Regions from separate parts of the Frateuria sp. GZRe12 genome, predicted to be linked through region 2. Evidence: predicted binding sites of a transcription regulator. Region 2 holds the regulator's gene; the other holds the start of a gene.
What was found. Region 2 encodes FliA, which starts transcription of late flagellar genes. Its sites were predicted from a motif close to TAAAGTTTNNCNNNCNNNGGCCGATAA; they were not measured.
Positions count from the first base shown of each region.

Region 1 (10,277 bases), on a different contig from region 2:
CCCGCTGATGCCCCGGTGGGTGAACAACAACCCGGCGCGGAACGCCTGTCGCCCGCAGCGGGCCTCGGCCGGTAATGCCACGCCGGCCAGGTCCGCGTAGCGCTCCTGGTGCTTGCCGCTCAGCGTCAGTGGCACCAGTCCGGCGCGCGTGGGCCGCACGGCGTGGCCGAACTGGCGCGCCAGCTCGTAGCCGAACCCGGTCGCGCCCATGCTCGGGATCGAAAGGCCGCCGCTGGCGATTACCAGCGCCTCGGCGTGCACTTCGCCGCGCGCCGTGGTCACGCTGAAGCCCGCCTCGCCGTGGCGCACGCGCTCCACCGCGCAACTGGTCTCCACCCGCACGCCGGCGGCCGCGCATTCGTCCAGCAGCATGCGCACGATCTGCTTGGAGGAGTCGTCGCAGAACAGCTGGCCGAGCTCCTTCTCGTGGTAGGCGATGCGGTGCTTCTCCACCAGCGCAATGAAATCGGCCGGCGTGTAGCGCGCCAGTGCGGAATTGGCGAAGTGCGGGTTGGCCGAAAGGTAGTTGGCCGGCGTCACGCCCAGGTTGGTGAAATTGCAGCGCCCGCCGCCGGACATCAGGATCTTCTTGCCTGGCTTGTTCGCGTGATCGAGCACCAGCACGCGCCGTCCGCGCTGGCCGGCGGTGATCGCGCACATGAGGCCGGCGGCACCCGCGCCGATGATGAGGACGTCGGTTTTCATGGTTCGGCAGGGAGCGCGCGCTGGGCGACGGTCGCGCATTATCGCCGAGCGCTTACACTTTCCGCCTTCCCATCCTGCAGGTGCCCACCATGCCTTCCTTCGACGTCGTCTCCGAAGTGGACAAGCACGAACTCACCAACGCGGTCGACCAGGCCAACCGCGAACTGGCCAACCGCTTCGACTTCAAGGGAGCGGACGCCGTGTTCGAACTGGACGGCTACGTGATCACCCAGCGCGCACCGAGCGACTTCCAGCTGCAGCAGATGCTGGACATCCTGCGCGGACGCCTGACCTCGCGGAAGATCGACATCCGCGCGCTGGACGTGGCCGAGCCGGAAGTGAACCTGGGCGGTGCGCGGCAGAAAGTCACCGTCAAGCAGGGCATCGAGCAGGCGATGGCCAAGAAGCTGGTGGCCGAGCTCAAGGCCGCCAAGCTCAAGGTCGAGGCGCAGATCAACGGCGACAAGCTGCGCGTGACGGGCAAGAAGCGCGACGACCTGCAGCTGGCGATGGCACTGCTGCGCAAGTCCGACGTGGAGCTGCCGCTGCAGTTCGACAACTTCCGCGACTGAGACCGCCTTTCGCAGGAGCCGCCCGTGGGCTCCTACACGTGAAGCCTGGCCATGGCCCCCTGCCCCGCCATGATGTTCACGCTGACGGCCACGATGAACACGTTGAAGAAGAACGCGATCACGCCGTGCATGAGCACCATCCGGCGTAGCTCGCGGCTGGTTACCTGGACGTCCGAAACCTGGAAGGTCATGCCGATCACCACCGCGAAGTAGGCGAAATCCCAGTAGTCGGGTTCGCCGCCGCCGGGGAACCGCAGACCCTTGTGCTCTTCGCCGTAGTCGCCGTAATAGCCGTGCGCGTAGTGCAGCGCGAACAAGGTGTTGAGGAAGGCCCAGCTGAGCATGATGCTCGCGGCGGAAACCACGATCGCGACCAGTCCGCCGGTCTTGCCGGCCTCCAGTTCGGTGCCCAGTGCCACCAGCACCACCGTCGAGATCGCCACGCCGCTCCACAGGATGCCCCAGCGCCCGGCGTCCTGGTGGCGCGCTTTCTTGCGCATGCTGGTTGGCGTGGCCGCGCTGAACTCCCACAGCTGCAGGCCCATGAACGCCAGCGCGCCGGCGTCGAAACCGAGCAGGAACGCCGGCGCCGGATGCATGCCCAGGCTCCATGCCGCAACCGCCACCGCCAGCAGCAGCGCGCCACCGACGGCCAGCGACGGACGCGCCCGCAGGGCGTGAAAGAGACTGCGGCGGTGGTGCTGCCGGCCGTGGGGAGCTGAACCACTCATCGGGCCTCTCGCCGTCGTTGCGTAACCCAGTGTGGCCGATGCGGCGAGCCGGGCACAACGATCGACGCCGAATCAGGCGCGCAGGTCCGCGAACTCCGGATGCCGGCGCAGCCACGAGGCGGCGTACGCGCAGGCGGGGATCACCGACCAGCCCTCGGCCCGCGCGGTTTCCATCGCGGCCTGGGTCAGCGCCGAGGCGATGCCGCGGCCTTCCACCGGCCCCGGCACGCCGGTGTGAGTGATCGTCATGACCTTTCCGGCGAGGCGGTAATCGAGCTCGCAAGGCTGGCCGTCCACCACGGTTTCGAAGCGCTGTGCGGCGGGGTCGTGGCGGATGTCGAAGCTCATGCCGTTGCTCGGGAAGGGAAAGCTGCGAGCTTACGGCTGACGGCGGCAAAACGCGCGTGAAGCGGGCGCGGGCGCGCGTTCGCGCGTCCTGAATGGCAACAGGCCCACACTGGTTCGTCCATCCGAACAAACGGGAGATCCGCCATGAAGAAATCCGCCTCCGCCACCTGGTCCGGCGGCCTGAAGGACGGCCAGGGCACCATCTCCACCCAGACTGGCGTGATGCGCGAGGCGCCGTTCGGCTTCAAGTCGCGTTTCGAGGACGGCCCCGGCACCAATCCGGAGGAACTGATCGGCGCGGCACTGGCCGGCTGCTTCTCGATGGCGCTGTCGCTGGGGCTGGGCAATGCCGGGCTGACGCCCGAGCGTATAGAGACCCGGGCCGAGGTGACGCTGGACAAGCAGGGCGACGGTTTCGCCATCACCACCATCGCCCTGAACTGCCGCGCCCGCGTGCCCGGCGCCGACGCCGACACGTTTCAGCGCATCGCGCAGGAGACCAAGCAGGGCTGCCCGGTATCGAAGGTGCTGCGGGCCGACATCTCGCTCGACGCCGCACTGGAGGGCTGACCGCAGGGGTGCGTAGGGACGGGCCTCGGCCCGCCCTACCGCACGACCGCGGCGGTTGAAGCCTACCTACGGTCAAGCCAGCAAGCGTCGGACCACCAGTTCCGGATCGGCTGCCATGACCCGGTTGCGGCCGGCATGCTTGGCCGCGTAGAGCGCCGCGTCCGCGCGCCGCAGCAGGGCCGCCACGTCGTGCTCGCCCGTCTCGGCCGCGGCGGTACCGATCGACACGGTCAACTGCAACAGATGCCCGTCGACCATCAACGGCGTGGACTCGACCGTGCCGCGGATGCGCTCGGCCAGCACCAGCGCCTGCTCCAGGCTGGTGTCCGGCGCCAGCACCACGAATTCCTCGCCGCCGATGCGCCCGATCACGTTGCCGGCGCGCAGCGTCGCCCGGATGCCGGCAACCAGCGCCAGCAGGACCTTGTCGCCGCCGCCATGGCCGAAGCGATCGTTGACGCTCTTGAAGTGGTCGGCGTCGATCATCAGCACGCCCAGCGGCCGCCCTCCGCGATTGACCTGGGAGAGCATCTGGGTGGCGCTTTCGGTCAGCGCCAGGCGGTTCTTCACGCCGGTCAGCGAATCGACCCTTGCCAGCAGGTGCAGCTCGCGCTGCAGCGTTTCGTTGTAGAGCAGCAGGAAACCGATGCTCAAGAACAGCGGCTGCATGCCCGAGAACAGCACGTAGAAATAATTGACCAGGGCCGGCTGGATGATGTCGGCCGGCGGATTCAGGTCGAACCAAAGCTGTCCGTTGCGCCACACCAGCAGCAGCGCCGAGGCCGAGCACATGACCAGCAGCACCACCCGCGCCCGTGAACTGCGCCGGGGACCGCCGCCCAGCAGTGCCCACATGCGCAGGGCGATGTCGGCCATGATCGCCGCCGAACCCCACAGCACGCGCACACGGTAGTCCGGCTCGACCACGCCGAACCAAGCCACGCCCAGCCAGCCGATCACGCCGATCGCCAGCGCCGTGCGCCAACGCAGCGGCGCACCCAGCAGCATGCGCAGTGCCACGACCGACATGCCCTGCGCCAGCAGGTTGAGCGCGTTGCCGCCCAGCACCAGCTGCGCCGGGTGCAGCCAGGCCTGCGCCGCCAGCATGCTCCAGCCAGCCGCTTCGACCGCCAGCGCGCCGGCGCGCAGCTTCAGGCTGGTGCGCGCCGAGCCCGGGCCGCCGTGCGTGCCGGCCCAGAGCAGGACGGCCAGCACCAGCGACTGGACGGCACTGATCAGCGACAGCGTTTCGATATGCATGGGCATGCTGGGCTCTCCCCGCGCCCGAACGTGACGATGGCTGCGCCGTGGAAGTCGCGTGTCCGCGATGGCGTCCTGGCGTGGTCGTCGCCCGTCGTATCGGCGCTGGCTGGCGCGACTTTAGCGTTGACAGCGATGCCGAGTCCGTTACTTTCCACGCAAAACGCCCAAACGGATGCCGGATGGCCACCCAGATCCCCACCCTCAACAGCTGCCTGCCCCGCATGACCGCGGGCGAAAAGCGCTTCGCCCAGCGGCTGGAACAGAAGCTGGAGGACGACTACCTGCTCTGGTACGACGTGCCGGTGGGCCTGAAGCAGCGGCGGCCGGATTTCGTCGTCTTCCACCCGCGCCGCGGCCTGCTGGTGCTGGAGGTGAAGGACTGGAAGGCCGAGACCATCCAGCACGCGGACAGCACCCAGTTCACGCTGGTCACCGACCGCGGCCTGGTGAAGGAGAACCATCCGCTGCTGCAGGCGCGCGCGTACGCGCTGGAGATCGGCGTGGTGCTCGAGCGCGACCCGGCGCTGCGTTACCCGGAAGGCCACCGCCACGCTGGCAAGATCATCATGCCGTGGGCCTGGGGCGTGGTGCTGGCCAACATCAGCCGCAAGCAGTTCGAGGACGGCGGGCTGGACGCGGTGATCCCCCCGCACCTGGCGATCTGCCGCGACGAGTTCTACGAGTCCGTCGAATCGGAGGACTTCCAGGAGCGGCTGTGGGCGATGTTCCCTTACGCCTTCCCGGTCGCGCTGACGCTGCCGCAGATCGACCGCGTGCGCTGGCACCTGTTCCCCGAACTGCGGGTGGAACCCGGCAGCGGCCAGTTTGGCCTGTTCGGCCCGACCGACGCGGCGGTGCGTCCGCTGCAGATCCCCGAACTGGTCAAGGTGATGGACGCCCAGCAGGAACAGCTGGCGCGCTCGCTCGGCGACGAGCACCGGATCATCCACGGCGTGGCCGGTTCCGGGAAAACCATGATCCTGGGCTTCCGCGCCATGCAGCTGGCGCGCGCGATGAACCGGCCGATATTGATCCTTTGCTACAACAAGACGCTGGCCGCGCGGCTGGAGCAGCTGATCGGCGAGCGCGGCCTGGCCGAGAAGGTGCAGGTCTACAACTTCCACAAGTGGTGCCACAAGATGCTCACGGCCTACCACGTGGAGCTGCCGCCGAAGGGTTCGGACGGCTTCTTCGGCCAGATGGTGGAGCGGGTGATCGACGGCGTCGACCGCGGGCAGATCCCGCGCTTCCAGTACGGTGCGGTGCTGGTGGACGAAGGCCACGATTTCGAGCCGGACTGGTACAAGCTGATCGTGCAGATGATCGACCCGGCCACCAACTCGCTGCTGGTGCTCTACGACGACGCGCAGAACATCTACGGCAAGGCCGACCGTCGCAAGGTCAGCTGGAAGAGCCTCGGCGTGCAGGCGCAGGGTCGCACCACCATCCTCAAGCTCAACTACCGCAACACGCTGGAAATACTGGCCGTCGCGCGCGGTTTCGCCAACGAGCTGCTCGATGCCCGCCCCGACGACGACGACGGCGTGCCGCTGATCGCCCCCGAGAGCGCCGGCCGCCGCGGCGCGGTGCCGGAGCTGATTCGCGTGGAGACCGCACCGGCGCAGCTCACCGTCCTCATCGCCCAGCTGCGCGACGAACACGCGCACGGACGGCCGTGGTCGGACATGGCGGTGATCTTCCGCAACCAGTGGGAGGGCGAGAAGCTCGCCGAGGCGCTGGCGCGCGAAGACATCCCCGGCCGACTGGCCGAGGGCCGCGGCAAGGGCGCGCTGTTCGCCGTCGGCGACACGGTCAAGCTCGTGACCATGCATTCGAGCAAGGGCCTGGAGTTCCCGTTCGTGATCATTCCCGGCCTGGGCTCGCTGCCCAAGGAAGGCAAGGACGAGGCCGAGGAAGCGCGCCTGCTCTACGTGGCGATGACCCGCGCCACCGAGCGGCTGGTATTGATCCACCACGACGACTCGGTGTTCAGCAAGCGCATCCGCGACGCGATCAACCAGGTGCAGGACCAATTGGTGGCGCTACCGGCCTGACGGGTTCCCGGTAGGAAAAAGCTCCACGTAGCGGCTTGCCTCTTCCGGGCGCACATCCCTGCGACCGATGCATGGCGGCCGCGCACAGGTGCCCTTCTACAGGGCTCCCATGCCTTTGGGCACACTCCCGCCCAGCTGGCAACCGCTAGGCTGGGGCTTTCGCTCCAGGGGAACCCACCGTGCGCAAAACCCTCCAGGCCACCCTGCTGGCCGCTTCGCTGCTGGCCGGCTTGGCGGCCCCTGCCTTCGCCGCCGACAAGCCCGCCGCCGAAGCCAGCCACGCCGACTTCCACCTGCCGCCCCTGCCCGACGACGCGCACGTGCAGCAGACCGCGCAGATCGACGGGCGCTCGCTCAAGTACACCGTCACCGTCGGCTCGCTGCCGGTGCGCGACGAGAAGGGCAACACCGTGGCCGAGGTGGTCTACACCGCCTACACCATGGGCGGCGGCGATCGACCGGTGACCTTCGCGCTCAACGGCGGCCCTGGCGCCTCCTCGGTGTACCTCAACCTCGGCGCGATCGGCCCCAAGCGCGTGGCCTTCGGCGTCGAGGGCAACAACCCTTCCGATCCGGCCACCCTGCACGACAACCCCGGCAGCTGGCTGCCCTTCACCGACCTGGTGTTCATCGACCCGGTCGGCACCGGCTTCAGCCGCGCCCTGGTGGAGGACAAGAAGGCCACCGAGCTTTTCTACAGCACCGACAACGACATCAAGTACCTCTCGCGCATCGTCTACGACTGGCTGGTGAAGAACGGCCGCCTGCAGTCGCCCAAGTACCTGGTCGGCGAAAGCTACGGCGGCTTCCGCGGCCCGCGCATCACCGACTACCTGCAGACCCAGCTGGGCGTCGCGATGAAGGGCGTTGTGCTGGTGTCGCCCTACCTGGACCCGGCCGCCTCCAACGACGAGAACGTCTCGCCGCTGCCGTGGATGCTGACCCTGCCCTCGATCGCCGCGGCGCACCTGGAACGCGAGCACAGGTTCAGCCCCGAAGCGATGGCGCAGGTGATCGAGTACACGCGCGGCGAATACGCCACCGACCTGATGCGCGGCCGCTCCGATCCGCAGGCGACCGAGCGGGTGATCAGGAAGGTCACCGAGCTGACCGGGCTGGACCCTCTGTTCGTGCGCCGCTCCGGCGGACGCCTCGAGACACAGGCCTACCTGCGCGAGGTCTACCGCGCCCAGGGCAAGCTTGGCAGCCGCTACGACTCCAACGTCACCGCGTGGGATCCCTTCCCCTACGCACCGCGCCAGCGCACCGGCGACCCGATCCTGAACGGCATCATCGCGCCGACCACCACGGCGATGGTCGACTTCGTCACCCGTACCGTGGGCTGGAAATACTCCGGCCGCTACAACGCGCTCAGCTACGACGTGAACCGCCTGTGGCACGAGGACGACGACGCCATCGAGGGTTCGGTCTCGCAGTTGCGCGAATCCGTCGCCAACGATCCGGGCCTGCGCGTGCTGATCGCACATGGGTGGGACGATCTCTCCTGCCCGTTCATGGCCTCGGTGCTGATCGTCGACCAGATGCCGCCGATGGGCGATGCGACCCGCGTGCAGGTGAAGAGCTACCCCGGCGGCCACATGTTCTACGCCCGGCCGGACAGCCAGGCGGCGCTGCTCAAGGACGTCAAGGCGCTCTACGGCGCGCGCTGATGATGTAGGTTGGGATGCGCCAGACGAGCGCATCCCAACCACCATCGGTGCCCTGCCATGACCGAGCTGCTCACGCCCGACCTCCTCGCCGCCCAGCCGCTCGATCACGCGCTCGCGCTTTCGGCTCGCTGCTACACCGATCCGCGCATGCCGGCGCTCGATGCCCGGGCCGTGTTCGCGAAGAGCTGGCAGCTGGTCTGCCACCAGTCGCAGCTGGCTGGCGTGGGCGACCACCTGGTTACAAGCATCGCCGGCCTGCCGATCGTCGTCGTGCGCAGCGATGAGGCGACCATCCGTGCCTTCCACAACGTGTGCCGCCATCGCGCCGGGCCGGTTGCCAGTTGCGACGGCAAGGGCGCGACCGCGTTGCGCTGCCGCTACCACGGCTGGACCTACGGCCTGGACGGCGTCCTGCGCGGTGCGCCCGAGATGGGCCGCACGCCCGACTTCGATCCCTCGACGATCCGGCTGCCCGAGGCACGCGTGCAGGTGTGGCAGGGCCTGGTCTTCGTCGCCACCGGCGAGGCGCCGCCGTTCGCCGGATTCGTCGAAGGCATCGACGCGCGCCTGGGCGAGGGCCGCTCGCTGGCCGGCTTCGAGTTCCACCACCGCGCCAGCTGGGAGGTCGCCTGCAACTGGAAGGTGTACGTGGACAACTACCTGGAGGGCTACCACGTGCCGCACATCCACCCGGGCCTGAACAGCGTGCTGGACTACCGCAGCTACGTCACCGAGACCGCGCAGTGGTACTCCTACCAGTTCAGCCCGCTGGAAAGCGCCGACGAGCTCTACGGCAGCGGCGAGGCGCTGTACTACTTCCTCTATCCCAACACGATGCTCAACATCCTGCCCGGGCGTCTGCAGACCAATCGCGTGCTGCCGCTCGGGGTGGACCGCTGCCGCGTGGAGTTCGACTTCTACTACGCGCCGGACGCGAGCGAAGAGGCCCGCGCCCGGCGCGAGCGCGACATCGCCTTCAGCGACGAGGTGCAGGACGAGGACGTGACCATCTGCGAGGACGTGCAGCGCGGGCTTGCGTCCGGTTCCTACGAGAGCGGCCGCCTCAACCCGCTGCGCGAGAACGCCGTCCACCATTTCCACGAACTGCTGCGCCGCGCCTACCGCGAGCACGCGTGAGCAGCCCCTCCGCCGCGGCTTCACGCCCGCTCGGCCAGCTGGCCCTGATCGCTCTGGTGGTCGGCAACATGATCGGCTCGGGCGTGTTCCTGCTGCCCGCGGCGCTGGCGCCGTTCGGCGCGGCGAGCCTGCTGGGCTGGGGGCTGACGCTGGCCGGCGCGCTGCTGCTGGCACTGGTATACGCCTGGCTGGCGCGCGCGATCCGCAACCACGGCGGTGCCTACGGTTACGCGCGGCGCGCGTTCGGCGACGGCGTCGGTTTCGTGGTGGCATGGAGCTACTGGGTCTGCACCTGGAGCGCCAACGCGGCGATCGCGGTGGCCTTCGCCGGCAGCCTGGGCGCGCTGTGGCCGGCCGCCACCGCCACGCCGGCTCTTTCCGCCGCCTGCGCGCTGGGCGCGTTGTGGCTGTGCACCGCGGTGAACCTGGCCGGCGTGCGCGAGGCGGCGCGCATGCAGATGCTCACCACCCTGCTCAAGCTGGTGCCGCTGGTGTTGTTCGGCCTGGTCGGCCTGGGCTGGGTGCATGCCGGTGCCTATCGACCGTTCAATCCGAGCGGCCTGCCGCTGCTGGGCGTCACCACCTCGGTGGCCGCCCTCACGCTGTGGGCCATGCTCGGCTTCGAGGCGGCCACGGTGCCGACGGGCGTGGTGCGCGACCCGGAACGCACGGTGCCGCGCGCCACCGTGATCGGCATGCTGGTCGCAGGCCTGGCCACGATGCTCGCCTGCACGGTGGTGATCGGATTGCTGCCGGCCGACGAATTGCGCCGCTCTGCCGCGCCGATGGTCGCCGCGGCGGCGCGCGTGTGGGGACCGGCCGCGGGCCTCGCACTGGCCGCCGTGGCGACGATCTCCTGCTTCGGCGCGCTCAACGGCTGGGTGCTGCTGCAGGCCCAGACGCCACTGGCCGCGGCGCAGGATGGCCTGTTCCCGGCGCGCTTTGCCCGGCTCGACGCGCGCGGCACGCCGGCCTTCGGCCTGGTGCTGGGCAGCGGCCTGGCCAGCGCGCTGATCGTGGCCAACTACAGCCGCACGCTGGTCGCGCTGTTCACCTTCTCGATCCTGTTGTCCACCGCCACCACGCTGCTGCCCTACGTGGTGAGCGTGCTGGCCTGGTGGCGGATCGAGCCGGCCGCGCGCTGGTGGCGGCGGCTGGTCGCCGCCGGCGCGCTCGCCTATGCGTTGTGGGCGCTGGCCGGCACCGGCATCGAGTCGCTGATGTGGG
Region 1 covers NZ_JBHZGI010000001.1:1,020,200-1,030,476, forward strand. The annotation lists gene ACFWZ4_RS04625 (NAD(P)/FAD-dependent oxidoreductase) at 1-705, opposite strand, end outside; gene ACFWZ4_RS04630 (YajQ family cyclic di-GMP-binding protein) at 795-1,277, shown strand; gene ACFWZ4_RS04635 (DUF1345 domain-containing protein) at 1,310-2,008, opposite strand; gene ACFWZ4_RS04640 (GNAT family N-acetyltransferase) at 2,081-2,356, opposite strand; gene ACFWZ4_RS04645 (OsmC family protein) at 2,501-2,926, shown strand; gene ACFWZ4_RS04650 (GGDEF domain-containing protein) at 2,999-4,192, opposite strand; gene ACFWZ4_RS04655 (3'-5' exonuclease) at 4,369-6,243, shown strand; gene ACFWZ4_RS04660 (S10 family peptidase) at 6,423-7,913, shown strand; gene ACFWZ4_RS04665 (aromatic ring-hydroxylating oxygenase subunit alpha) at 7,971-9,050, shown strand; gene ACFWZ4_RS04670 (amino acid permease) at 9,047-10,277, shown strand, end outside.
Region 1: the regulator FliA is predicted to act here: its motif matches at 4,283-4,309, upstream of ACFWZ4_RS04650 (GGDEF domain-containing protein).

Region 2 (10,277 bases):
TACCCGCGCATCCACGGCGCCGGTGGCGTGTTGCCGGTGGGCTCGGACGCGCTGATGCCCTCGACCCGGGCCGACCATCGCCTGTACATCGACATCGACAGCGACGAACCCAGCCACGGCGAGGTCAACCGGCGTCTGCATACCGCGGCCAAGCTGCTGAACCTCTATGCGCTGGCGGGCGTGCCCAACGACAAGGTGCACGTGGTCGTGCTGTTCTACGGACAAGGCGTCGACCTCGCGCTGTCGGACGCGGCCTACCAGAGGAAGTTCGGACATCCCAACCCGAACGCCGGCTTGCTCAGCCAACTGCACAAGGCCAACGTGGACATGGTGGTGTGCGGGCAGGCGCTGGGGCACCAGAACTTCGTCGCCGCCAACATCCGGCCGGGCATGAAGCTGGCGCTGTCGGCGCTGACCACGCGCGAAGAACTTCAGGCGGCAGGCTACGGCGAGGTGCCCAAAGAGCCGGACTGATCAGGCCAGGTCGGCACCTTCCCCTGCGGGCAGCCTTGCGGCAAGCCCGCACTCACGCCGCATCCGCCTCCGGCAACCGGCACAGCCGGCGCACGTCCAGCAACGCGACGAAGCCACCCTTCCAGGGCAGCACGCCGATGACCGGATCGTCCACCCGCGCCGCACGACCCGGCGGCGGCGGTGCGACCGTATCGGCGCCCGGCAACAGCAACTCGCCCACCGCATCCACGCGCAGGCCGACCGCATGGCTGGCATGGTTGAGCATCACCACGCGCACGCTGTCGGTGTCGCCATCGCGCGCCGGCAGGCCGAGCCGGCGGCGGCCGTCCAGCACCGGCACCACGCGTCCGCGCAGATGGCGGATGCCGAGCAGGTCCGAAGCGGCGCCGGGAACCGGCGTCACCTCGCCGACGCGGATCACCTCGCTTACCTGGGCCAGCGGCGCGGCATAGGCCTGGCCGTCCAGTTGGAAGGTGAGCCAGTGCTGGGTGTTCGGGTTGGCCGGAGCATTCATGGCTTGGTTTTCATGGTGGTGGCGGCGCGGCTCATTTGCCGTGCCCGGGCGTGACGATCAGTGGCGGCTCGACGATGTGGACCGCGGCCTTGGCCGCGCTTTCCGCGGCACCGGCCCTGGCCAATCCCGCGCCCGGCGGGAGGGGTGTTGCGGGCGCTTCGACGGGCGGCACGACATCGGCAAGCTGACCGAGCCGGTCTGCGTCGCCGGAATAGCGCGTGGGCGTGGCATGGTCGCTCAGCACCACGACCAGGACGCGGCGGTTGCGGTTGCGGCCTTCGACGGTGACGTTGTCGGCCGCCGGGCGGAACTGGCCCCAGCCGATGATCCCAAGCCGCGAGGGGCTCACCCCGTGCTCGGTGAACAGCCGCGCCACGCTGGCGGCGCGGGCGGCAGACAATTCCCAGTTGGACGGAAAGACGGCCGTGTTGATCGGCTTGTCGTCGGTGTAGCCCTCGATGCGCAAGGGGTTGCCGAACGGCGCCAGGATGCCGCCCAGGCTGCTAAGCACCGCATCGGCCTGGTGCGAGAGCTGCGCCACGCCGCTGGGAAACAGGATGTCGGTACGGATCTCGATCTCCAGCCAGTTGGCCGTGCGGCGCACGACGACCTGCTGCCTGTCGATCAGCGGCTGCAGCGCCTTTTCCACCTCGTGCTGGATGCGCGTGAGGTTGGCCTGGCGCTGCGCTTCCTGCGCGGCCTGCACGTCGCGCAGGGTCTCGTGCGGGGCGCGTTCGGCGATCATCCGCCGCGGCGCCGGGCGCAACGGGATCGGTACGGCCACCGGCGCGACGGCCGCGCCGGGCTGGCCCCGTGGCGCGGCGATGGCCGGATCGACGTTGTGCGGCTTCGCATTCTGTGCCGGCATCGGCGCGATGACGTGGCTGGAGCCGTTGAACGCCTCGATGATCGACTCGGACATCACGCGGTACTTGCCCTCGTTGACGACCGACACCGCGTACATCACCACGAAGAAGGCAAGCAGCAGCGTCATCAGGTCGGCGTAGGGGATCGCCCAGGCCTCGTGGTTGACGTGGTCCTCGTGGTGGTGCTTTTTTTTCACGACAGATACCCCTGCAGCTTGGCCTCGATCTGCCGCGGGTTGTCCCCTTCGGCGATCGACACCAGGCCCTCGACGAGGATCTCGCGCATCTGCGTCTGCTTGCGCACCAGGCCCTTCAGTCGCGCGGACATCGGCAGCATGAGGAGGTTGGCCAGCGCCACGCCGTAGATGGTGGCGACAAAAGCCGCGGCGATGCCGTGACCCAGCTTGCTGGGATCGGCGAGGTTCTGCATCACCGCCATCAACCCCATCACGGCGCCGATGATGCCCATGGTGGGCGAGTAGATGCCGGCGTTCTCGAACACCTTGGCCGCGACCAGCTCGTTGTGCTCGCGCGCCTCCATCTCGACCTCCAGCACGCCTCGGATCGCGTCAGGTTCGCCGCCGTCGACCAGCATCTGCAGGCCCTTGCGCACGAAGCCGTCGCTTTCCTCGTCGATCCTCGGCTCGAGGCCGAGCAGGCCCTGCCGGCGGGAGATCTCGCTCCAGCCGATGATCCGGGCGATCAGGTCCGAGGGCTGGAACACCGGTGGGCGGTAGACCATCGGCAACATGCCCAGCGCGCGCTTGAGCACGCTGCCGGGCGTCTGCACCATCAGGGCGGCGATGGTGCCGGCGAAGACGATCACGAACGCGGCGGGATTGACCAGCGCGCCGACCGTGGAGCCTTTGAGGATGGTGCCGACGATGATGACCAGGAAGGCCAGGATCGTGCCGACGAGGCTCACCACGTCCATGTCAGCCCGCCGCCCTCAGTGACGGCAGGAGCTGCCCGCCGTCGTCGGCCAGCCCGGCCAGGTCCAGCACCAGCGCCAGGGCACCGTCGCCGGTGACAGTGGCGCCGGCGATGCCCGGCAGGCCCTCGAACAACGGGCCCAGCGGCTTTGCCATGACGTCCTCGCGGCCGAGCACCTCGTGCACCAGGCAGCCGATGCGCTGGTGGCCGATGTGCAGCACCACCACGTGGCGCGGCGCCGCGCCGACCACGCCGGCCCAACCGGCCAGATCGCCCAGCGGCAAGGCCCGGCCGCGGTGGTTGGCGACCAGCCGGCCATCGAGCATGCGGTCCTGGCCGGCCGACAGTTCGAACACTTCCTCCACGTTGGACAGCGGCAGCGCGAACAGGCGCGGCCCCACGCGCACCATCAGCACGCGCAGGATCGCCAGGGTCAGCGGCACGGTCAGCTGCAATTCGCTGCCCTGGCCGAGCTTCGAGCGCACCTGCAGGGTGCCACCTAGTTCGGCCACGCGCGTCTTGACCACGTCCATGCCGACGCCGCGGCCGGAGATGTCGGAAATCTGCGCGGCGGTGGAAAAGCCCGGGCGGAAAATCAGCTCGTAGCACTCGTTCTCGCTCAGGCGCGCGGCCTGGGCCTCGTCGATCACGCCCTTCTCGACCGCCTTGCGCTTGAGCACTTCGGGGTTCATGCCGTGGCCGTCGTCGCTCACCGCGATGACGATGCGCTCGCCGCGCTGGCTGGCGGACAGGCGCACCTTGCCGCGACGCGACTTGCCGACCTTGACGCGCTCCTCGGGCATCTCCAGCCCGTGGTCCAGTGCGTTGCGCAACAGGTGGATCAGAGGATCGGCGAGCGCCTCGACCAGGCTGCGATCCAGATCGGTGCCCTCGCCTTCGGTGACCAGGTCCACTTCCTTGCCCAATTGGCGGGCGAGGTCGCGCACGATGCGCGGAAAGCGCTGGAACAGGCGGCCGACCGGCTGCATGCGCATGGACAGCACCGCGCCCTGCATCTCGTCGGCGACCCGGTCCAGTTCAGCCGCGGCCTGCGCCAGCATTTCGTCGCCGCTCTTCTGGGCCAGGCTCTGCAGGCGATTGCGGACCAGCACCAGTTCGCCGGCACGATTGACCAGCGCGTCGAGCCGGCCCGTGTCGACACGCACGCTGGTCTCGGCGGGCGCGGCGGCACGGGCCGGTGCCGGTGCCGGAGCGGGCGCCGGGGCCGGTACCGAAGCCGGCGTCTGCGCGGCGCCGGGCGTGCCGCCCTTGCCGTGCAGGTTGTCGAGCAGTGCCTCGAACTCGTCGTCCCCGATGGTCGTGCTCGGTGCCGGCGCGGCGGTGGCGCCGGGCGCTCCCGTGCCGTGCAGGTTGTCCAGCAGCGCCTCGAACTCGTCGTCGTTGATGGTCGCAGGCGCCGGAGGCGCCGGCGCGACCGTGCCTGGTGCCGCCGTGCCGTACAGGCTGTCCAGGAGCGCTTCGAATTCGCTGTCGTCGATGCTGCCGTCGGCCGGCGCGGGGGCCGGCGCCGCCACCGGGGCGGGTGCAGGTGCGGGCGCCACGGCGCCCGGCGTCAGCCGCTTGAGCAGCGCCGGCGGCGGCATGGCCATCGCGGCGCCGCCACGCAGCGCATCCATCATCGCGTTGAGCAGGTCCAGCGCTTCCAGCAGCGCATCCATCCTGGCCGAATCGAGCACCAGCGCGCCGTTGCGGGCGACGTTGAGCAGGTCCTCGGCGTGATGGCACAGCTGCACCATCGGCTCGATGGCGAGGAAACCCGCGCCACCCTTGACCGTGTGGAACGCGCGGAACACCGCGTTGAGCAGGTCGGCGTCGCGCGGGCTGGCCTCCAGCTCGACCAGCTGTTCCGACAGGCGCTCGACCAGTTCCCCGGCCTCGACCAGGAAATCGTCGCGCAGTTCGGCGTCGAGCGAGGGATCCATGCTCATCCCGCCGCGCTCAGAAGCCGAATTCGCTGAGCAGCCGGTCCGCCTCGTCCTGGCCGGAGATCTTCTCCACCACCGGCGGCGGCTCGCGCCCGGACAGCGCGCCGGTCAGGCGGACCAGCTCCAGCAGCGACGACTCCACCGACTCGATGAAATTGACCACCTTCTTGATGCGCTGGCCGGAGAGGTCCTGCCAGGACTGCGCCATCACCATGTCGTTGAGGCCTTCGCGGCAGGCGCCGGCGAAGTTGCCGGCCTGGCGCGCCAGGTCCGCGACCGGATCGTACGGGGCGGCCGAGGCGAGCACCTGTTCGGCGCTCTGCGCCAGCGCGTCGGCCTCGGGGCTCATGCGTTCGGCGAAATCGATGCTGCGATGGGCCGCCTGGGCGCTCATCTCCAGCACGTCGTTCAGATGTTTGCGCACGTCGGCGACCCTGCCCGGCACGCCTTCGTGCGCCAGGTCGTTGCCGAGCCGGCTGACCGCGCCATGCAGGTCGCGCGCGAGCAGGCCCAGCGCGCGGAACAGGTGCTGCTCGCGCTGGCGCACCAGTGCATCGAGCGCGTGCTCGAACGCGGCGCCGTCTTCGCTGTTGAGCAGGTTCTGCAGCTCCTGCGGCAGCGCGGTTTCGTCGAAGGTGGAAAGCACGGCGCTCATGCGCTGGCCCCCGCGGCGGCGAGGCGCTCGAAGATCTTGGTGAGCTTCTCCTTCAGCGTGACCGCGTTGAACGGCTTGACGATGTAGCCGTTCACGCCCGCCTGGGCCGCGGCGATGATCTGGTCGCGGTTGTTCTCCGCCGTGACCATCAGCACCGGCAGGCCCTTGAGCGAGGGCTCGGCGCGGATCGCGCGCAGCAGGTCGATGCCGGTCATGTTGGGCATGTTCCAGTCGGTCACGACCATGTCGAACGGCTGGCTCTTGAGCATGGTCAGCGCGTTGTTGCCGTCGTCGGCTTCCTGGATCAGCGTGTTGGTGAAGCCCAGCTCCACCAGCAGGTTCCTGACGATGCGCCGCATGGTGGAGAAATCGTCCACCACGAGGATTTTCATGTTCTTGTCCATTGGTTCCTCTGGTAGGGAATGGGGATCGAAGGGTCGGAAGTCGAAGGGGTCAGCGGGAGACGGAACGGTCGGAGGAAGCGCGGCGGCCCTTGCCCTTGCGGGTGCCGGTTTCCGGCTCCCCCTGCACGCCGTCGCGCCAGTCGCCCATGCGCGCACGCAGCCGCACGATCGCCTGGCCATGGATCTGGCACACGCGCGACTCGGTCACGCCGAGCACGGCGCCGATTTCCTTGAGGTTCAATTCCTGCTCGTAGTACAGCGACATGACCAGCTGCTCGCGCTCGGGCAGGCCGGAGATGCCGTCGATCAAAGCCTGGCGCAGGCCCTCCTGCTCGATGCTCTCGGCCGGCCCCAAGGCCCCCTGGTCGACCACGTCGAAAGCCGGCGCGCCGTCGCCGTCGTCCGGCGCGGTGAGGCTGAGCAGGCGCGCGCTGGCGGCGTCTGCGAGGATCTGGTGATAGTCCTCCGCGCTCACGCCGAGGCGCTTGATGACTTCGGCATCTTCGGCGTCGGCGCCGGTCTCGATCTCGATCTGGCGCACCACCTCGGCGACTTCGCGCACCTTGCGATGCACCGAGCGCGGGGTCCAGTCGGTCTTGCGCAGTTCGTCCAGCATGGCCCCGCGGATGCGGATGCCGGCGTAGGTCTCGAAGCTGGCGGCGCGGTCGGTGGCGTAGTGCCGCGCGGCCTCGAGGAGGCCGATCATGCCGGACTGGATCAGGTCGCCCACGTCCACGCTGGGGGGAAGACGACCCATCAGGTGATAGGCAATACGACGCACCAGTGGCGCGTGCTGGCGCACCAACTCATCTGCACTCTGTTTTTGCAGCTGGAGATATTCCGATGCCACGCTCATGTCACCACCCCGACGCCGTCACGGCCTGGCCACCGAAAAATGCGATGCGGTCCAGGCCCGCGCGCGCGGGTTCCTCCCAGTTATCGACCGCACCTGCCAATTGCTTGAATGCCTGCGACGAACGCGCCGCCGGCCACATGTCCACCACCGCGTTCTGGCGCCGGATGGCCTGCTTGAGCCGCTCGTCCTGCGGCACGAAACCCATGAAGTCCAGCACCACGTCCAGGAAGCGGTCGCTGACCTTGGCCAGCTTCTGGTGCAGCGCGCGGGCCTCGCCCAGGTTGCGCACCAGGTTGGCGACGAAGCGGAAGCGACGCACGCCGAAGTCGCGGGAGAGGACCTTGATCAACGCGTAGGCGTCGGTGAGCGAGGCCGGCTCGTCGCAGACCACCAGCACCACGTCGTCGGCCGCCGCGGCGAACATCGCCACGTTGTCCGACAGGCCCGCGGCGGTGTCGACCAGCAGGTAGTCGGGCGGCCGCGGCAACTCGTCGAACGCGCGGATCACCGCGGCATGCTCGCCGTTGCCCAGCTGCGCCAGGCGCCGCGCGCCGGAGCCGCCGGGGATAACCTTCAGCCCGTGCGGGGCGTCCAGTACCAATTCTTCCAGCGTGGCCGTGCCGTCCAGCAGGTGGCCCAGGTGGCGCGAGGGCGCCAGGCCGAGCAGCACGTCGACGTTGGCCAGGCCCATGTCGGCGTCCAGCAGCATGACCTCGCGCCCGGCCATCGCCAGGCTCATGCCCAGGTTGACCGCCACGGTGGTCTTGCCCACCCCGCCCTTGCCGCCGGCCACCGCGATCGCGCGGCAGCGGCGGCGCGGCGCGCCTGCGTTGGCCGCCTGGTGCGGCCGGTGCGGTGCGGGCGGCGCGCTGTCGCGCTCGCCCGTGATCGCGTTGAACATGTCTTTCAAGCCCCACGCCTGATTCATTGCAAGGATTCCGCTCATGCCTGGGCCACCATCGTCCCGAAACGCTCGGCCAGCACCGCCTCGTCCGCGGCCGGCGCATTGCCCTTGAGCGCCTGCGCGGCGCGGCACACCAAGAGGCGTGCATCGGCGGCAGCGATGTCCTCGGGCACGCGCTGGCCGTCGGTGGTGTAGTCCAGCGCCAGCTGGTGGCGGATCAGCACCGACAGTGCGCCGCCGAGGCTGGGCGCCTCATCGAGTTTGGTCAGGATCGCCGCGTGCGGCTTGGCCGGCAGGTAGGCGCGCACGGCTTCCTCGAGCGACTGCGCCTGCGCATTGGCGGCCAGCACCAGGCAGACACGCAGCTCGCCGGCCTCGCCCAGTGCCTCCAGTTGTTCGGCCAGCCGCGGGTCGTTGCCGGCCAGGCCGGCGGTGTCGACCAGCACGGTGTGGCAGCCCTTCAGCAGTTCCAGTACCTGGCGCAGGCTCTGCGCGTCGTAGGCCGGATACACCCGCACGCCGAGCAGGCGACCGTAGTGCTCCAGCTGCGCGGCGGCGCCGATGCGGTAGTGGTCGGTGCTCACCAGCGCGACCTGCGAGGCGCCGTGGCGCACCACCGCGCGCGCGGCCAGCTTGGCCAGCGTCGTGGTCTTGCCCACGCCGGTCGGGCCGACCAGCGCGGTGACGCCGGCTTCGTCCGAGCGGCCGCGGCCGCTGACGGCGATGCCACGGCTCAGCATGCCCAGCGGCAGGTAGCGCGCCTGTTCGGGCGTCATCTGCGGCGGCAGTTCATCGGCCAGCGCGCGGGCGACGTCGGCATCGATGCCGAGCCGGGTCAGTTCGCGCAGCACGCGGGTGTGCATCGGCTGGCGGCGTTCCATGTCGTTCCAGGCGAGGCTGGAGAGCTGCATCTCGAGCATCTCGCGCAGGCTGGACAGCTCGGCGCGCATGCGCACCGTGTCCTGCGCGGCGCGCTCGATCAGCGGATGGACCGCCGGCTCGGCCGGAGCCTCGGAAGCCTGCTGCGGTTGCGACGGTGGCGCCTTTGCCTGGACCAGGCCTTCGGCCTGGGCGCGCGGCGCGACGTGCGGAGCGCGCGCTTCGGCACGCACCGGCTTCGGCTCTCTCTCCTCCGGCGCGATCAAGGCCGCGACCTTCGGGGCGCTCTCGATCGGTGTCGGACGATTGGCGGGCGCCAGCGTTTCGACGCGCGCCTCGCGCACCGGCGGCGGCACCGCGGCAGCGCGCGGCGGCAATGCCGGCGGCTCGGCGGCCGGCACGGGGGTCGCGCCATGGCGCGCCGCCTCACGCACCAGCGCCTCGTCGTAATCGACGGCGGCGATGATTTCGATACCTTCGTCGAGCTTGCGCGTGGACAGGATCACCGCATCGGGCCCCTGCTCCTCGCGCACTTCGCGCATCGCCTGGCGCATGTCCGGCGCCACGAAACGTTTGATCTTCATTGCCTGCTCCGCAAGCGGGTGGCGGCCATCGTGTCCATCGCCGCGGCGGCCCGAAGGCCTAGCGCTGTCTGCATGTGCAACTGGCGAATCACGATGCCCGTCTCCCGGCCTTTAACGTCCCAGCGCCTGGACCAGCCGCACCCTGCGGTTGTCCGGCACCTCGTTGTAGGCCAGTACGTGCAGGTTCTGTGCCACGTGGCGGGTGAAGCGCGCGAGCCAGGGACGAAGCTGCGGCGCGACCAGCAATACGGCCGCTTCGCCGCTCATTTCCTGGCGGCGCGCGGCGTCGGCGACGCTCTGCTGCAGGCGGTCGGCCAGGCCCGGCTCGACCGCCGCGCCAGCCACGCCACCGCCGGAGAGCGAGTTCATGAGGATCTGCTCGAGCTCCGGCGCCAGCGTGATGACCGGCACCTCGGTGCCCAGTCCCGTGATCTCCTGCACGATCTGCCGGCCCAGCGCGACGCGCACGGCGGCGGTGAGCATGCCGGGATCCTGACTCTGGCCCGCGTGCTCCGCCAAGGTTTCGACGATGGTGCGCATGTTGCGGATCGGCACGCGCTCGGCCAGCAGGTTCTGCAGCACCTTGACCACCACGCCCAGCGCCATGCGCTTGGGGACGAGGTCCTCGACCAGCTTGGGCGCGGTCTGCGCCAGGCGGTCGAGCAGCTGCTGCACGTCCTGGTGGCTGATCAGTTCGTGCGCGTGGGTCTGCAGGATGTGCGACAGGTGCGTGGCCACCACGGTGGCCGGGTCGACCACGGTGTAGCCCAGGCTCTGCGCCATCTCGCGCTGGCCTTGTTCGATCCACACCGCTTCCAGGCCGAACGCCGGGTCCTTGGTCTGGATGCCCTGCAGCGGCCCGTGCACGCGGCCGGGGTTGATCGCCATCAGACGCTCGCTGTGCACCTCGGCCTCGCCCATCGGCACGCCCATCAGGGTGACGCGGTAGGTGTTGGGCCCCAGGTCCAGGTTGTCGCGGATGTGAACCGCGGGCACCAGGAAGCCGAATTCCTGCGAGAGCTTGCGCCGCACCGACTTGATCCGGCCCATCAGCTCGCCGCCCTGGTGGGTATCCACCAGCGGGATCAGCCGGTAGCCGACCTCCAGGCCCAGCGGATCGACGCTGGCGACGTCGTCCCAGCCCAGTTCCATGCGCTCGGCGGGAATGGCAGGCGCGGCGGCCGGCTCGGCAATCGCCTCGGCCAGCTTTTCCTTCGTCTCGCGCTCGCGCTTGATCATCAGGTAGGCCGCACCGCCGCAGC
Region 2 covers NZ_JBHZGI010000007.1:124,783-135,059, reverse strand. The annotation lists gene ACFWZ4_RS14965 (DsrE family protein) at 1-474, shown strand, start outside; gene ACFWZ4_RS14960 (chemotaxis protein CheW) at 527-988, opposite strand; gene motD (flagellar motor protein MotD) at 1,020-2,051, opposite strand; gene ACFWZ4_RS14950 (flagellar motor protein) at 2,048-2,788, opposite strand; gene ACFWZ4_RS14945 (chemotaxis protein CheA) at 2,790-4,730, opposite strand; gene ACFWZ4_RS14940 (protein phosphatase CheZ) at 4,747-5,388, opposite strand; gene ACFWZ4_RS14935 (chemotaxis response regulator CheY) at 5,385-5,792, opposite strand; gene ACFWZ4_RS14930 (RNA polymerase sigma factor FliA) at 5,842-6,648, opposite strand; gene ACFWZ4_RS14925 (MinD/ParA family protein) at 6,650-7,594, opposite strand; gene flhF (flagellar biosynthesis protein FlhF) at 7,591-9,015, opposite strand; gene flhA (flagellar biosynthesis protein FlhA) at 9,127-10,277, opposite strand, start outside.